One region of the Streptomyces sp. NPDC057445 genome, then DNA from elsewhere that is predicted to be linked to it. Evidence: riboswitches for the same ligand, from Rfam matches in the RefSeq annotation. Region 1 holds a riboswitch; each other region holds the start of a gene.

Region 1 (4,205 bases):
GACCTCCACGCCGTCGATACCACCGACAGCTTCCCTGGCGACCGCGGGACGCCGGGCGGGCACCAGGACGGCGGCGCCGGCACCGGCAAGCGCCCGTGCCGTCTCCAGTCCGAGGCCCGAATAGCCGCCGGTGACGATCGCCAGTTTTCCTGTGAGGTCGATGCCGCGCACAACGTCCTGTGCGGTGCTTCGGGCGCCGAAGCCCGATTCGATCCTGTGCTGTGGAGTTGCCATGCCTCGAACCTACGAATTGAAGTGCGCTCGAAGACAAGTCGTGGCCGGGTCGACGCCGCATCTCATCCGAATGAACGGTCGTTGTCGCCGGGGGCCTCGAACCCGGACCGCGGTGCCCGGTCGCGAACCACCGTCAACGCCCGGATGTCCAGGATCGATTCGGCGGACCGGGGCCGGGCGGCACCTGCGGAGGCAATGTGCCCGGCCCCGGACGTCGCGCGCGTGGATCAGGACTCGACGACGCCCGACTTGGCGATCGTGATCTTCGCCTTGGGGGCGCCGCTGCGCGAGCCCAGGCCCTCGATCTGCTTGACGATGTCCATGCCCTCGACGACCTCGCCGAAGACGACGTGCTTGTTGTCCAGCCAGTCGGTGACGATGGTGGTGATGAAGAACTGCGAGCCGTTGGTGTTCGGGCCCGCGTTGGCCATGGAGAGCTGGCCCGGCTTGGTGTGCTTGAGCTGGAAGTTCTCGTCGGCGAACTTCTCGCCGTAGATGCTCTTGCCGCCCGTTCCGTTGCCGGCGGTGAAGTCGCCGCCCTGCAGCATGAAGTCGGGGATGACGCGGTGGAACGAAGAGCCCTCGTAGCCGTAGCCGTGCTCGCCGGTGGCGAGCTCGCGGAAGTTCTTGGCGGTCCTGGGGACCACGTCGTCGAACAGCTCGAAGACGATCCGGCCTGCGGGCTTGTCGTCAATGGTGATGTCGAAGAAAACGTTACTCATGGCTTCATCCTGACACCCGCGGTCACAGATCTCACATCGGACCCACCGTGAGAAGGACCGGTGGGACCCCGTGACTCTCGGTCGGCTCCCCGCGAAGGCCGGAGTCGGGCCGGAAGCACCGGCCGTCGACGGATGCCCGGCAGCGCCGCTCGGGACGGGGAGAGGCCCACGGAAAAGGTTCTTCCAGGAGTCGGCATCGGTCCGGCCGAGTGCCGGTTCCATCGCGCCGGCTGCCGGGGCAGGGTCCTGGAGCGGTGCAGCGGTGCAGCGGTCGCTGCCGGTGTCCGGAAGGCGCGCCGCGACCGCACGGCGGCGTCCGGGGACGGCGGCACGGCTCGTGGTCGGCCGTCGCGATCCGTGGACGTGGCAGGCCCATGCCGAGAGGTCGCGTCGCACCTGTCGGGACCAGGTCCGCCGGAACGGACGGGAAGCGGTGCCGGAGCGAGCGGCCCCGCCGATGGCGGGCGTCTTCCCACCGGTGGTGTCCACACGTGCGCTCGTAGCGCATAGTCTGGCTCGTGCAGCTGGTTCGCCCTGTCCGCCAGGCAGGCGCGTCGTAAGAGGGAACCCGGTGGGAATCCGGGACTGCCCCGCAGCGGTGAGTGGGAACGACCGCCGTCATACGCACTGGGCCCGCCCGGGTCCGGGAAGCGACGGCCAGTAGGTGTCCGCCGGGAGACCGGCAGATGTGCCCGCGAGTCCGAAGACCTGCCCGTTGCCCGCACGCGACGTACGCGCGCGGAGATCCCGGTGACCTCGAGGGCGGGTTGGGAGCACCCCGGACGAAAGTCCGGGGAGTACACACCAGGTGGCGGCAGCAACACCGGCCGCCCGGTGCGCCGTTCCTTCGCGCTCTCGACCTGTCCCGGGGTCATATCGGAGACATGCTCGCGAAGGAGAGTTCCGTGACCAGCAAGTCAGCGACCGTGGACGCACGGGCCACCGTGTACGGCTATCCCCGGCAGGGGCGCAACCGGGAACTGAAGAAGGCGATCGAGGGCTACTGGAAGGGCCGCGTCACCGCCGACGCCCTCCGGGACACCGCGTCCGCACTGCGCCGGGCCAACTGGCGGCAACTGACCGAAGCCGGCGTCCACGAGGTGCCCACCGGCGACTTCTCGTACTACGACCACGTTCTCGACACCAGCGTGATGCTCGGCGCGATCCCCGAGCGCCACCGGGCCGCCGTCGCCGCGGAACCCCTGGACGGCTACTTCGCCATGGCTCGCGGCACGCAGGACGTGGCCCCGCTCGAGATGACCAAGTGGTTCGACACCAACTACCACTACCTGGTCCCGGAGCTCGGCCCCGACACCGACTTCTCCGCCGACTCCACCCAGCAGGTCGCCCAGCTGGCCGAGGCGCTCGCGCTCGGTCTCACCCCGCGCCCCGTGCTCGTCGGGCCGGTCACCTATCTGCTGCTGGCCAAGCCCGCCCCCGGCGTCCCCGCGGACTTCGAGCCGCTGACCCTGCTGGACCGTCTGCTTCCGGTGTACGCCGATGTGCTGTCGGACCTGAAGGCCGCGGGCGCCGAGTGGGTGCAGCTTGACGAACCCGCACTCGTTCAGGACCGCACCCCCGCCGAGCTGAACGCCGTCGCCAGGGCGTACCGGGACCTCGGCGGACTCGAGAACCGGCCGCGTCTGCTGGTCGCCTCCTACTTCGACCGGCTCGGTGAGGCACTGCCGGTCCTGGCCAGGACCCCCGTCGACGGCCTCGCGCTCGACTTCACCGGTCCGGCCGCCGCCAACCTCGACGATCTCGCCGCGGTCGGCGGGCTGCCGGGCAGGCGCCTGGTCGCCGGCGTGGTGGACGGCCGCAACATCTGGATCAACGATTACGAGAAGTCCCTCACCACCCTCGCCACCCTGCTGGGCCTCGCGGGCCAGGTCGATGTCGCCGCCTCCTGCTCGCTCCTCCACGTTCCGCTGGACACCGCGGGCGAGCGGGACATCGACCCGCAGATCCTGCGCTGGCTGGCATTCGCCAGGCAGAAGAGCGCGGAGATCGTCACGCTTGCCAAGGGCCTGACCCAGGGCACCGACACGATCGCCGCCGAACTCGCCGCCAACCGGGCCGATCTCGCCTCCCGGGCCGGCTCCGCGATCACCCATGACCCGGCCGTACGGGCCCGGACGGCGGCCGTCACCGACGTCGACGGACGCCGCGCCCAGCCGTACGCCGAGCGGACCGCGGCGCAGCGCGCCCATCTCGGCCTGCCGCTGCTGCCGACCACCACCATCGGCTCGTTCCCGCAGACCGTTGAACTGCGGTCCGCCCGCGCCGACCTGCGCGCCGGCCGGACCGACACCACCGGCTACGAGAAGCGCATCAGGGCCGAGATCGCGGAAAACATCGCCTTCCAGGAGAAGGCCGGGATCGACGTCCTGGTGCACGGCGAGCCTGAACGCAACGACATGGTGCAGTACTTCGCCGAACAGCTGACGGGCTACCTCGCCACCCAGCACGGCTGGGTCCAGTCGTACGGCACCCGCTACGTCCGCCCGCCGGTCCTCGCCGGCGACATCTCCCGCTCCGGGCCGATGACCGTGCGCTGGACCTTGTACGCCCAGTCGCTCACCGACCGGCCGGTCAAGGGCATGCTCACCGGCCCGGTCACCATGCTCGCCTGGTCCTTCGTCCGCGACGACCAGCCGCTCGGCGACACCGCACGCCAGGTGGCGCTGGCCCTGCGCGACGAGGTCACCGATCTGGAGTCCGCGGGCACGTCGGTCATCCAGGTCGACGAACCGGCCCTGCGCGAGACCCTCCCGTTGCGGGCTGCCGACCGGCCCCGCTATCTGGACTGGGCGACAGAGGCGTTCCGCCTCACCACCGGCGGCGTCCGGCCCGGCACCCAGATCCACACGCACATGTGCTACGCCGAGTTCGGCGACATTCTCCAGGCGATCGAGGACCTGGACGCCGATGTCATCAGCCTGGAAGCCGCCCGGTCCCATATGCAGGTCGCCGGTGAACTCGCCACGGCGGGCTACCCGCGGGAGGTCGGACCGGGCGTGTACGACATCCACTCACCCCGCGTACCGGCCGCTGACGAAGCGGCAGCCCTGCTGCGCAAGGGACTTGAGGCGATCCCGCCGGAGCGGCTGTGGGCCAACCCCGACTGCGGCCTGAAGACCCGCGGCTGGGCCGAGACGAGGGCCTCGCTGGAGAACCTCGTCGCGGCGGCGCGCACCGTCCGCGCGGAGCTGCGGAGCTGATGGCCGGCGGCTCCTGATTCCCCACCGG
Region 2 (4,205 bases), on a different contig from region 1:
GAAGTGATCTTCGCGGCGCTCGTCGGCGCGATTCTGTGGAACCTCTTCACCTGGCTGCTGGGCCTGCCGTCCAGTTCCTCCCACGCGCTCTTCGGCGGTCTCATCGGTGCGGCCGTGATGTCCGCCGGTTTCTCCGCCGTCGACGGCGGCACCATCGTCACCAAGGTCCTGATCCCGGCCGTGGCCGCACCGGTCGTCGCCGGTCTCGCCGCGCTGTTCGCGACGAAGCTGACCTACAGGATCGGCAGCAGGGCCGACCAGAAGGCCACCGCCAAGGGCTACCGCGCCGGCCAGATCGCCTCCGCCGGACTCGTCTCCCTCGCCCACGGCACGAACGACGCGCAGAAGACCATGGGTGTCATCACCCTGGCCCTCGTCACCGGCGGCGTCCTCGTCCCGGGCTCGAACCCTCCGATGTGGGTCATCGTCTCCGCGGGCCTCGCGATCGCGCTCGGCACGTACCTGGGCGGCTGGCGCATCATCCGCACCATGGGCAAGGGCCTGACCGACCTCCAGCCGCAGCAGGGCTTCACCGCCCAGACCAGCGCCGCTACGGTCATCCTCGCCTCCTCGAACCTGGGCTTCTCGCTGTCCACCACCCAGTCCTGCTCCGGCGCCGTCATGGGCGCGGGCCTCGGCCGCAAGGGCGGTGTGGTCCGCTGGTCCACCGCGACCCGGATGTTCGTCGCCTGGGGCCTGACCCTGCCGGCCGCGGGTCTGGTCGGTGCCGCCGCCGAGTTCCTGACCAGTCAGGGCACTTGGGGCATCGCCGTCGTGGCGGTGCTGCTCCTCGCGGGCTCGGGCGTGATCTGGTCGCTCTCGCGCCGCAAGCCGGTCGACCACACGAACGTCACCGACGACGAGCTCACCGAGGCCGGTGCGGAGCCCGCGGGCGTCATCACCAACGCCATCGCGGCCGTCACCCCGCCGCCCACCGTCGCCGCGGCCGAGGAGCTCAAGGCCACCATCCCGGCCCCGGCCGGCGAGTCCAACCCCGCGCCCGCCGCCACGGTCTAAGGAAGAAACGAACCCCATGAAGATCGACTGGGCAGCTCTCGGCTCCGTCTTCGGCGTGAGCCTCGTCGTCACCGTCGCCCTGGTGGGCCTGTTCACCCTGGGCATCGTGGGCCTCGCCAAGCAGGAAGCCGCCTCGGCGCAGGGGGGCTCCGCGGCCCTCACCCGCACGGGCGCGTACGCCTGTTTCGCGCTCTGCGTGGCCGCGGTCGCGTACGGGATCTATCTGATCGTCGTCTGACGGTCGTACACCACCCTGTACGGCAGGAGCCGGGCCTCGTGGACGAGGTCCGGCTCCTGCCGTGTCCGGGGCCCTGTGTGGGACTCCGCACACTGTCCCTGCGCAGGTCAAAGGCGAGTTGACGGTTGTTCTCGACCATGGTGGACTTCCGGAGCCATTACGGCGGCAGAAGAGGAAGCCGGTGCGAATCCGGCGCGGTCCCGCCACTGTCACGGGTGCACTCCCCTCACCGGAGCACCCCGGAGCCAGGAACTCTCTCCCGCCGGTCACGTCGAGCCAGGGCGCGGACCCTGAGTGAGGACGAACATGCCTGCCGATCCGGGGGGCTGGGGGGATGTCTCCCCAGAGATCACTTTCGCGTGCGGTGCTGCTGCCGGACTCTTCGGCGACCTGCTTCTCGGCGATCCGCGCCGCGGGCATCCGGTCGCCGCGTTCGGCCGGACCGCCGCTGCCGTCGAACGGGTGCTGTGGCGCGACCACCGGGGTTGGGGCGCGCTGCACACCGCGTTGTGCGCCGGGGGCGCGGTCGCCGCGGGAGCGCTGGCCGCTGCCTCCGTACGCCGTTCCCGTACCGCCTCGTTCGCCCTGACGGCCGCCGCCACCTGGGCCGTCGTCGGTGGTACGTCGCTGGGCCGGGAGGCCGGGGCGATCGGGGGAGCACTGGCCGCCGGGGACCTCGAGGTCGCCCGCGAGCGGCTGCCGCATCTGTGCGGGCGTGACCCGCAGGCACTGGACGGCCCCGGGATCGCCCGCGCCGTCGTCGAGTCCGTCGCGGAGAACACCTCGGACGCGGTGGTCGGCGCGCTGGTGTGGGGCGCGCTCGGCGGGGTGCCCGGCCTCATCGGCTTCCGTGCCGTCAACACCCTGGACGCCATGGTGGGCCACAGATCCGCCCGCCACCGCAGGTACGGCTGGGCATCGGCGCGGCTCGACGACGCGGCGGGCTGGCCCGGCGCTCGCCTCACCGCCGGACTCGCGGTACTCGCGGGCGGAGATCCACGCGGCGCCGTACGCGCCTGGCGCGCCGATGCCGCGAAGCATCCGAGCCCCAACGCCGGTCCGGTGGAGGCGTCGTTCGCGGGGGCGCTCGGGGTAAGGCTCGGGGGGACGCTCTCGTACGGCGGACGGGTCGAGCACCGTCCCGTGCTCAACGCGGAGGGGCGCACGGTCGAGGTCACGGACATCGAGCGGGCGGTACGGCTCTCGCGGCGCGTGGGCGTCCTGGCCCTCGCGGTGTGCGCGGGCGCGCGGCTCGCATACGGGGCAACGAGGGGGAGGCGCACATGAGGGGCGGCGGACTGCTGGTCGCCGGGACCACGTCGGACGCGGGTAAGAGCGTCGTCACGGCGGGCATCTGCCGGTGGCTCGTGCGCCAGGGCGTGAAGGTCGCGCCCTTCAAGGGCCAGAACATGTCCCTCAATTCGTTCGTGACCCGCGAGGGAGCGGAGATCGGCAGGGCGCAGGCCATGCAGGCCCAGGCGGCGCGCGTGGAGCCCTCGGCGCTCATGAACCCCGTGCTGCTCAAACCGGGCAGCGACCGCTCCAGCCAGGTCGTGCTGATGGGCAGGCCGGTGGGCGAACTGAGCGCGCGCGGGTTCTTCGGGGGGCCCGGGCCCGCGGCGCAGCCGCATTCAGGCGGTGTGTCCCCGGGGAAAGTGCTGCACGGAGGCCGGCGGCAGGAGCTGTTCGAGCCCGTCGTGGAGTGCCTGGCGCAACTGCGCGACACCTACGACGCCGTCATCTGCGAAGGCGCCGGCAGCCCCGCCGAGATCAATCTGCGGCGTACCGACATCGTCAACATGGGCATCGCGCGCGCCGCGCGCCTGCCGGTGCTGGTGGTCGGGGACATCGACCGGGGCGGGGTCTTCGCGCAGTTCTTCGGTACGACGGCGCTGCTCGCGCCGGAGGACCAGGAACTGGTCGCGGGCTATCTGGTCAACAAGTTCCGGGGCGATGTGACGCTGCTGGAGCCGGGACTGGAGATGCTGCACGGGCTGACCGGACGGCGGACGTACGGCGTGCTTCCGTACGCGCACGGGCTCGGCATCGACGAGGAGGACGGCCTGCGCGTCTCCCTGCGGGGCGCCGTCCGCGAGTCCGTGACCTCGGCGCCGGTCGGTGAGGACGTCCTGCGGGTCGCGGTGTGCGCCGTGCCGCTGATGTCCAACTTCACCGACGTGGACGCCCTGGCGGCCGAACCGGGCGTCGTGGTGCGGTTCGTGGACCGCGCGGAAGAGCTCACCGACGCCGACCTGGTGATCGTTCCCGGCACCCGCGGGACCGTGAAGGCGCTCGCCTGGCTGCGCGAACGCGGACTCGCGGACGCGATCGCCCGGCGCGCGGCGGAGGGCAGGCCGGTGCTGGGGATCTGCGGCGGCCTCCAGGCCCTGGGCGAGCGCATCGAGGACGACGTCGAGTCACGTGCCGGTGCGGTCGAGGGCCTCGGGCTGCTGCCGCTGCGGGTGCGGTTCGCGCGCGAGAAGACCCTGGCGCGGCCCGTCGGTGAGGCGCTCGGCGAGCGGGTCGAGGGGTACGAGATCCACCACGGTGTCGCCGAAGTCCTGGGCGGCGAGCCCTTCCTGGACGGCTGCCGGGTGGGGGCGGTGTGGGGGACCCACTGGCACGGCTCGCTGGAGAGCGACGGCTTCCGGCGGGCGTTCCTCCGCGAGGTGGCCGCGGCGGCCGGGCGGCGTTTCGTGCCCGCGCCGGACACGAGCTTCGGCGCCCTGCGCGAGGAGCAGCTCGACCGGCTCGGAGACCTGATCGAGGAACACGCGGACACGGACGCGCTGCTGAAGCTCATCGAGTCGGGCCCGCCCGCCGGGCTGCCGTTCGTTCCGCCGGGGGCGCCGTGAGCGGGGCCCGCGGGATCCCGGCGTGCGCGGGGAGGGCTCTTCCACCCCGGACCCGGGAGCGTCGGACGGCGGGCCGTGCCCGCACAGGCAGGGCC
Region 3 (4,205 bases), on a different contig from region 1:
GCGCAGGGGGGAGCCGGAGGGGCCCGCGGGGACGAAGCCGCCATTGAGCGCGTGGACCGCGTGGTCGAGTTCGTCGGTCGTGGCGGACAGGCGCGGGACGACCTCGCGGGCGGCGAAGTCGAGGATGTCGGCGACGGCCTGCCCGTGTCCCTCCGCCACGGACGCGACGGCGGCCGGGTCCCAGTCGGCGGCCTCCATCGCCTCGACCAGGGTGCGGGCCGCTGCCTCCGCCTCGTCGGCGGTGGTGCGGGTGGCGGCGGACTCGTCGAGGCCGAGGGCCTCGCGCAGCCCGGGCAGGGCGGTGGTGCCGCCCCAGATCTGGCGGGCACGCAGGATCGACAGGACGAGGTTGACCCGCTCGGGGCCGGTCGGCGCGCCGCCGAGGACATGCAGACCGTCGCGGATCTGGGCGTCCTTGACCTCGCACAGCCAGCCGTCGACATGGAGCAGGAAGTCGTCGAAGCCGTCGTCGTCGGGGCGGTCGTCGAGCCCCAGGTCGTGGTCGAGCTTCGCGGCCTGGATCAGGGTCCAGATCTGGGCGCGGATGGCCGGGAGCTTCGCCGGGTCCATGGAGGAGATCTGCGCGTACTCGTCGAGCAGCTGCTCCAGGCGCGCGATGTCGCCGTAGGAGTCGGCGCGGGCCATCGGCGGGACGAGATGGTCGATGAGGGTGGCGTGCACACGGCGCTTGGCCTGGGTGCCCTCGCCCGGGTCGTTGACCAGGAACGGGTAGATCAGCGGCAGATCGCCGAGCGCCGCGTCCGGGGCGCAGGCGGCGGACAGGCCGGCGTTCTTGCCGGGCAGCCACTCCAGGTTGCCGTGCTTGCCGAGGTGGATCATCGCGTCGGCGCCGAAGCCTCCCCCAGAGCCTTCGGCCTGGGAGGTACCCCCAGTCGTCTGCGGGGCCGCGATCCAGCGGTAGGCGGCGAGATAGTGGTGGGAGGGCGGCAGATCGGGATCGTGGTAGATCGCGATCGGGTTCTCGCCGAAGCCGCGCGGGGGCTGGATGACGATGACCAGGTTTCCGCGGCGCAGGGCGGCGAGCACGATGTCGCCCTCGGGATTGCGGGAGCGGTCCAGGAACATCTCGCCGGGCGCCGGGCCCCAGTGCTCCTCGACGTGCTCGCGCAGCTCGGCGGGCAGGGTCGCGTACCAGCGCCTGTAGTCGGCCGCCGGGATGCGGACCGGATTGCGGGCGAGCTGCTCCTCGGTGAGCCAGTCCTGGTCGTGGCCGCCCGCCTCGATGAGCGCGTAGATCAGCTCGTCGCCGTCGCCGGACTCGAGACCCGGGACCTCCTCCGTACCGAAGTCGTAGCCTTCCGACCGCAGGCGGCGCAGGAGGGAGACGGCGGACGCGGGGGTGTCCAGGCCCACGGCGTTGCCGATCCGGGAGTGCTTGGTCGGGTACGCGGACAGGACGAGCGCGAGGCGCTTGTCGGCGTTCGGGATGTGGCGCAGCCGGGCGTGGCGCACGGCGATCCCCGCGACGCGGGCGGCACGCTCGGGGTCCGCGACGTACGCCGGGAGTCCGTCCTCGTCGATCTCCTTGAAGGAGAACGGGACGGTGATGAGGCGCCCGTCGAACTCGGGCACGGCGACCTGGCTGGCGGCGTCCAGCGGGGACAGTCCCTCGTCGTTCTCCTCCCAGGAGCTGCGCGATCCGGTCAGGCACAGGGCCTGGAGCACAGGTACGTCGAGCCCGGCGAGCGCGCCCGCGTCCCAGGACTCGTCGTCGCCGCCGGCCTGTGCCTCTGCGGGCCGGGTGCCGCCGGCGGCGAGGACGGTGGTGACGACGGCGTCGGCGCCGCGGAGCCGGTCGAGGAGTTCGGGCTCGGGGGCGCGCAGGGAGGCGACGTAGAGGGGGAGCGCCCGGGCGCCCGCGTCCTCGACGGCGTCGCAGAGGGTGCCGACGAACGCGGTGTTGCCGCTCATGTGGTGGGCGCGGTAGTAGAGCACGGCGACGGTCGGTCCGTCGGTGCTCCTCGCCTCGCGGTCCAGGTGGCCCCATGTGGGCGCGGGGGCCGGGGGCTCGAAGCCGTGACCCGTCAGCAGGACCGTGTCGGACAGGAACCGGGCGAGCTGTTCCAGATTGTCCGGGCCGCCGTGCGCGAGGTAGGCGTGCGCCTCTGCGGCGATGCCGATGGGGACGGTGGACGCCTCCATCAGCTGGGCGTCGGGGGCCTGTTCACCGGTGAGGACCACGACGGGCTTCTGCTGGGCGAGCAGGATGTCGAGGCCCTCCTGCCAGGCGCGGATGCCGCCGAGGAGGCGTACGACCACGAGGTCGGCGCCGTCCAGCAGGCCGGGGAGGTCCTCGAGCGGGAGGCGGGAGGGGTTGGCGAAGCGGTACCCGACCGGACCCGCAGCCGCGCGTGCGCTGAGCAGGTCGGTGTCGGAGGTCGACAGCAGCAGGATCGTCGCGTGCGTCATCGCGTGCGCAGGCCTTCCTCGGGGTGTCCGCGCCCCGGGTGGTCGTGAGGACGGCGGGAGTTCCTGGCTCACCGGACCTCGGGGTGAGGCCTGGCTGACAGTGGCGGGACCGCGCCGGATTCGCACCGGGCTTCCTCCCTAGGGTCCTGGGACCCTGTGCCGTTTGCATAGTAGAGGCTGCCGCCCGGCTGCAGGGCGGCCACCTGGAAGGACGTCGGTATGCTCGCCGCCATGCCGCCCACACCGACAACACCCCCGGACCCGGGCGAACCTCGCATACGGGACCGGGACGACGCCTGCCCCGGCGCACTGCGGCTGCATGCGGCGGACGACGGGCACCTGGCCCGACTCCGCCTGCCTGCGGGCACTTTGACGACTCATCAGGTATCTGTGCTGGTCGACGCGGCGGAGCGGCTGGGCGACGGTGCGCTGAGCATCACCTCCCGTGGGAACGTGGAGCTGCGCGGCCTCGGCGAGGGATGCGGGGCACGGCTCGCGGCGCTGCTCCGGGAGGCCGGGCTGCTCCCCTCCGACACCCATGAGCGGGTGCGCAACGTCATGGCCTCGCCTCTCGCCGGACTCGACGGACTCGGCTGCGCCGACGTGCAGTTGTGGGCGCGGGAGCTGGACGAGCTGCTGTGCGCGAGCGAGCGGGCGGCGGGACTCTCCGGCCGCTTCCTGTTCGCCCTGGACGACGGGCGGGGCGATGTGGCGGGTCTGGGCGCGGATGTGACCTTGCTCGCAGAGCCGGGCGGTACCGCCGTCGTACGGATCGGACCGGGGACCTTTCCCGTCCGCGCCGCCGACGCCCCGCGGGCGGCCGTCGCGGCCGCAGAGGCGTTCCTCGCCGCGGCAGAGGCGGCGGGCACCGGGGCGTGGCGGGTACGGGAGCTACCCGCCGGGCAGGACATGGCGGTGGACGCGTATCTGCGGGGTGCGGGCATCGAACCCGTAGGGCGAACGACTGCCGACAGCGCTGCCCGTCCGCCGCTGCCGGGCACACATCGGGCCGGTCCGCCGCCCGGGATCGTTCAAGGCCCCGCCGCCTGGGCCCTTTCCGTCGCCGCCCCGCTCGGGCGGCTCACGGCGGCGCAGGCGCGCGCGCTGCTTCCCGCGCCCGAGGGCGACGTACGCCTCACCCCCTGGCGCGGGGTCGTCGTGCCCGGCTTCGCGGACCGGGCGGCGGCCGGGACGCGGCTCACGCAGCTCGACGACGCGGGGCTGATCACCGGCCCTGACTCCCCCTGGTACGGCGTCGGCGCCTGCACCGGCCGGCCCGGGTGCGCCAAGTCCCTGGCCGACGTACGGGCCGACGCGACACCGGGCCGGGGCGGGCTGCCCGTGTACTGGTCGGGCTGCGAGCGGCGGTGCGGTCGTCCGCAGGGGGAGTACGTGGACGTCGTGGCCACCGCGGACGGCGCGTACCGGGTGACCGTGCACGGCGCCGCCGTACCCGTACCGTCGCGCGCGCAGCTCGCCGACACCATCGCCACCGTCCGAACCCGCACGACGACGAAATGAGCAGGAGCAGAGTGTTCGACTACGAGAAGGACGGCGCGGAGATCTACCGCCAGTCCTTTGCCACCATCCGCGCAGAGGCCGACCTCGCCGCGCTTCCGGCCGACATCAGCCAGGTCGCGGTGCGGATGATCCACGCCTGCGGCATGGTCGACCTCGTCCGCGATCTTGCGTACTCGCCCGCCGTGGTGTCCCGTGCCCGCGCGGCGCTGCGCGCGGGCGCGCCGATCCTGTGCGACGCGCAGATGGTCGCGAGC
Region 4 (4,205 bases), on a different contig from region 1:
TCAACGGACGGGCGCGGCCGGGCACCGCCGCCCCCGGGCCCAGGAACACTCCTCGTCGGTGCCCGGCACGAGCGGGCGGCAGTCATGGCAACACTCCACGAGCGGAAGACCTACCGCGAAGCCATCATGAAGGCTCTGTACGAGACCACGGAAGGCAATCGCCTCCTCGGTGTCACCGGGACGAAGCTGCGCGACGACCTCGAGGTCCCTGAGCAGGATCTGGCCGCCGCCTGCGCATACCTGGAGGGCGAAGGACTCGTCACCGTCGACTGGGCCCGGGGAAACACACCCACGATGGTCACACTGACACACCAGGGAATCCTGCTCATGGAGGCCGAAGAGGAAGGACGCGGCTGACACGGCGCGGCCTCACCCGGTCAGGGACCTGAGCGACCCAAAAAGATCGCTTATGCCAGAAACGCACCTCGGACATACGATGGTGAGTGGGCCGGTGCACTCTCACGTGCAACCGACCCGGAAGGGCGGCCCCGGTGTGTAAACGCCGGGGCCGTTGCGCACGGTCGGTGCGACGGCAGCGAACAGGGCCGGAGTGAGCCGCCCGGAGGCGCCGGCAGCGTGTGCCGCACGGCAGACGAAGGAGGCCCGGCAGCCGCGCCCCCCACCGACGAGACCACTTCCCATGACCCCATGTCGACGCACCCGCCCCCGTGGCCTCAGCGCCGCTGACGGCAGTCCGGGAGCTGGCAGCCGGCCACCGGCGTATCCGTGCGCCTCGCCGAAGCGGGAGCCACCGTCCAGTCTCGTAGGCCCAATTCGCTGATGGAGCAGTGCAGTCGTGCATACGATTCGTCTGCTCCCATCCCGATCCGGAGCGACAACCGAATGCGTACGCGACTGTCATGGTCTGCAGCGTGGAGCCTCGAGCCTGGCCCACGCGAAGCCGGCACGCCCCAACGCCCCGATCAAAGTGGGCCTCACCGTGCAGGGCCCCGACGGAACCCTCTTCAAGGGCAGCATCAGGACGAAGGGGCACAACGGGATCCTGCCGGGCTCGCGTGCCCGGCGCCGCGTCGCCTCGGCTGCGAGGTCCGCCACGCCTCCCGGCTCGTCTACTCCGACGGGCTGGACCTCGACAACACCTCCGCGGCCACCCCGATCGGGATGGGCTGCCGGGTCTGCGAACGCCTCGACTGCCCGCAACGCGCCGTACCGCCCCTGGGCCGGCCGCTGACCATCGACGAGAACAGCAGCACCTTCGTTCCCTATCCCGTCGCGGACACGCAGAACTGAGCACCCGGCGCCGCGGCACGTTCCGCCGCCGTTACGCGCGCAGCCGTCGGGCCTCCTGCGGGGTCACGGGCTCTCCCGCCCGGACGGAGTGCAGGACATGGGCCAGGACCTCCGCCCCTCTGACCACCCTGGGACCCGGCCGGTTGAAGTAGGCCGGACCGTCGAGGATCCACGCCTCGCCCCTGCGTACGGCCGGCAGATCGTCCCAGCCCGGAAGCGACGTGAGCAGATCGCTCTCTTGCAGTGTGCGCTCGGGGGCGAACCCGCACGGCATGACGAGGACGACGTCCGGACGTGCGGCACGTACCGCGTCCCACTCCATGGGCTTGGTGTGTTCGCCCGGCGACGCCAGCAGCGGCTGCCCGCCGGCGCAGGCGATCTGCTCGGGAACCCAGTGGCCGGCAGGCCAGAGCGGATCGAGCCATTCGACGGCCACCACGCGGGGCCGCGGCAGCCCGGCGGTCAGCCGTTCCACCTTCGCCAGTCGCTCACGCAGTTCCGATCGCCGCTGTTCGGCCCGCTCGGGTACGCCCAGCAGCGCACCCACCCGGACCAGGCAGTCCAGCACATCGCCCAGGGTCCGGGGCTCCAGGCTCAGCACCCTGGGCCCGGGCCCGCCGTCCAGCACCCGTACGGCCCGGGACACCCCGCTGTACGACACCGCGCACACGTCGCACACGTCCTGGGTGAGGACCACGTCGGGGGCGAGCTCCGTGAGGGCGGCGGTGTCCAGGGTGTAGAGCGAGGAACCCGAGTGCGCCGCCCCGCCCACCGCGTCGGAGATCTCCCGGCTGCTGAGCGCGTCCGCCGAGAACTGCGCGGCGGTGACCACGGGGACGGCCTCCACATCGCGGGGCGGCCAGTCGCATTCGTGCGTGCGGCCCACCAGGTCGCCGATCAGACCGAGCTCGGCCACGATGTCGGTGGCTGCAGGGAGCAGCGAAACGATGCGCATCCTCCGACCCTAGGGTCTTTCGTCCGGATCGGGCCGGATCGGTGAGAGGGGTCCGGCGGACGAGAGAGCCGGGACCCGGCCGTGCCGGACGGCGGGGTGAGTCGGTGGTTGACTCCTGCGCCCCAAGAGGCGAGCCGTGCGGGGCGGAGAGGGCGGGGAAGGAAGGCAGCCGGTCCGGCTTCGCCGGTCGGGCTGGTCGGGCTCGTCGCGGGAGCGGATACCCTGGCGCTGCAGCTGGTTCGCGCCCGTCAGCCAGGCGGGATGCGTCGTAAGAGGGAACCCGGTGGGAATCCGGGACTGCCCCGCAGCGGTGAGCGGGAACGACCGCCGTCATACGCACTGGACCCGGATGGGTCCGGGAAGCGACGGCCAGTAGGTGCCTCGTCCTTATGGACAGGGGCGTGCCCGCGAGTCCGAAGACCTGCCGCTGCCCGTACGCCACTGGTGCGTGCGGTGCCGCTTGCCGCGACTCGCGAAGGAGAGTTGACGTGGCCGACCGAACCGCCACCCTGCCCGCGCCTGCCACCCGCAAGGCCCCGGCCGATTCCCGGGTGACCCTCGCACACATCATGAGCGAGCACGACACCAATCTGTACGGCACCATCCATGGCGGCATGGTGATGAAGCTGATCGACGACGCAGCCGCGGCCGCTGCCGGGCGTCACGCCGACGGGCCCGCCGTGACCGTCTCGGTCGACCGGCTGACGTTCATCTCCCCGGTCCGGGCAGGTGATCTTCTGAGCGTGCATGCCGAACTGGAGCGCGCCGGGCGGACGTCCATGACCGTTGCGGTCCGGGTGACCCCCGAGCGGTGGAACGCCTCAGGCCCCGTCGCCGAAGTGGCCACCGGGCGGCTGACGTTCGTCGCGATCGACACCGACGGCAGACCGCGTAGCGTTCCGGCACTCGATACCGCGGTCGCCGACGGACCCTGAGCCGTCCGTCCCTACCGTGACTCCGCACGGGGCGGCCGCGCCTCCGCCCCGTCCGGAATCGCGCCCGCACGCACGGGACGTGGCTCGTTGCTCCGCCTTCGGGCGTGGTCGAAGCCGTTGGTTCCGGAACCCCCGCGCGGGCGCTTCCACCCGGCACGCCGCCTTTCGTCAGGCGAGCCACGGCCCAGGTAGCGGGAGCGGCGGGAGTCGGTCACGAGCACAACCGTCGTGCCTCGGTGAGCCCCCTTCGGGTCCCGACCGAGACTATTGCCCATTATTCGTAGTTGCATAGGGTTCGCGAGATGCGACGAACGAGTGCGGGTTCGTGTCCCCGACACGGCTCGCCCGCTCCGCGACGTGCGCCGGCCACCGGCCCACCGCGGTGAGAGGAACCACGGAATGAAGAACAGGCTCCGGCTGTCCTTGCTGCTGGCCCCGGCCACGGCTCTGTTGGTGGCGGGCTGCGGGAGCGCCGCCCCGCAAGACGCCCCATCGACGGATTCGGCCGCCAAGGGCTTTCCGGTCACGGTGTCCAACTGCGGTGTGAAGACCACCTATCAGCGCGCGCCACAGCGAGCGGTGTCGCTGAACCAGCACGCGACCGAGGTGATGCTCGCGCTCGGGCTGGAGAAGTCGATGGTGGGCACCGGCTACCTCGACGACAAGATCCTGCCGGAGTACCGGGCCGCCTACGACGGACTCAAGGTTCTGTCCAAGGAGTACCCGTCCTTCGAGGCACTCCTGACCGCCGAACCGGACTTCGTCTACGGCGGGTTCGCCAGCACCTTCGACGAGAAGGAGGGTCGCAGCCGCGCCGCGTTCACCAAGGCCGGGATCAACACCCACCTCAACATCGAGGAATGCTCCTCCGGGCCCGTGACGATGGACAAGATGGACGAGGAGATCCGGGCCCTCGGCAAGATCTTCGGCGTCGCGGGCCGGGCGGAGCAGCAGGTCAAGAAGCTGCACGGCACGCTGGACGCCGTCGAGGAGAAGCTGTCCGGCGTCACCCCCACCAAGCTCTTCGTGTACGACAGCGGCGACAAGACCGCATTCACTGCAGG

Evidence for each region. Region 1 has a riboswitch for cobalamin ahead of metE (5-methyltetrahydropteroyltriglutamate--homocysteine S-methyltransferase). Riboswitches for the same ligand answer to the same signal wherever they lie in the genome.
Region 2: linked by a shared signal. The riboswitch ahead of ACFU5O_RS27220 (cobalamin biosynthesis protein) and the one ahead of metE (5-methyltetrahydropteroyltriglutamate--homocysteine S-methyltransferase) in region 1 are both predicted to bind cobalamin.
Region 3: linked by a shared signal. The riboswitch ahead of cobN (cobaltochelatase subunit CobN) and the one ahead of metE (5-methyltetrahydropteroyltriglutamate--homocysteine S-methyltransferase) in region 1 are both predicted to bind cobalamin.
Region 4: linked by a shared signal. The riboswitch ahead of ACFU5O_RS34190 (acyl-CoA thioesterase) and the one ahead of metE (5-methyltetrahydropteroyltriglutamate--homocysteine S-methyltransferase) in region 1 are both predicted to bind cobalamin.

Annotation. Positions count from the first base shown of each region.
Region 1 covers NZ_JBHVDH010000036.1:18-4,222, reverse strand. The annotation lists gene ACFU5O_RS35915 (SDR family NAD(P)-dependent oxidoreductase) at 1-234, opposite strand, end outside; gene ACFU5O_RS35910 (peptidylprolyl isomerase) at 462-956, opposite strand; cobalamin riboswitch at 1,465-1,687, shown strand; gene metE (5-methyltetrahydropteroyltriglutamate--homocysteine S-methyltransferase) at 1,862-4,177, shown strand.
Region 2 covers NZ_JBHVDH010000016.1:63,231-67,435, forward strand. The annotation lists gene ACFU5O_RS27210 (anion permease) at 1-1,017, shown strand, start outside; gene ACFU5O_RS27215 (hypothetical protein) at 1,034-1,255, shown strand; cobalamin riboswitch at 1,380-1,531, shown strand; gene ACFU5O_RS27220 (cobalamin biosynthesis protein) at 1,562-2,542, shown strand; gene ACFU5O_RS27225 (cobyric acid synthase) at 2,539-4,110, shown strand.
Region 3 covers NZ_JBHVDH010000006.1:127,348-131,552, forward strand. The annotation lists gene cobN (cobaltochelatase subunit CobN) at 1-2,430, opposite strand, end outside; cobalamin riboswitch at 2,469-2,603, opposite strand; gene ACFU5O_RS16290 (cobalamin biosynthesis protein CobG) at 2,662-3,951, shown strand; gene ACFU5O_RS16295 (precorrin-8X methylmutase) at 3,948-4,205, shown strand, end outside.
Region 4 covers NZ_JBHVDH010000029.1:16,293-20,497, reverse strand. The annotation lists gene ACFU5O_RS34205 (hypothetical protein) at 85-357, shown strand; partial or broken gene ACFU5O_RS34200 (short-chain fatty acyl-CoA regulator family protein) at 1,036-1,251, shown strand; gene ACFU5O_RS34195 (cobalamin-binding protein) at 1,283-2,206, opposite strand; cobalamin riboswitch at 2,425-2,650, shown strand; gene ACFU5O_RS34190 (acyl-CoA thioesterase) at 2,695-3,141, shown strand; gene ACFU5O_RS34185 (ABC transporter substrate-binding protein) at 3,541-4,205, shown strand, end outside.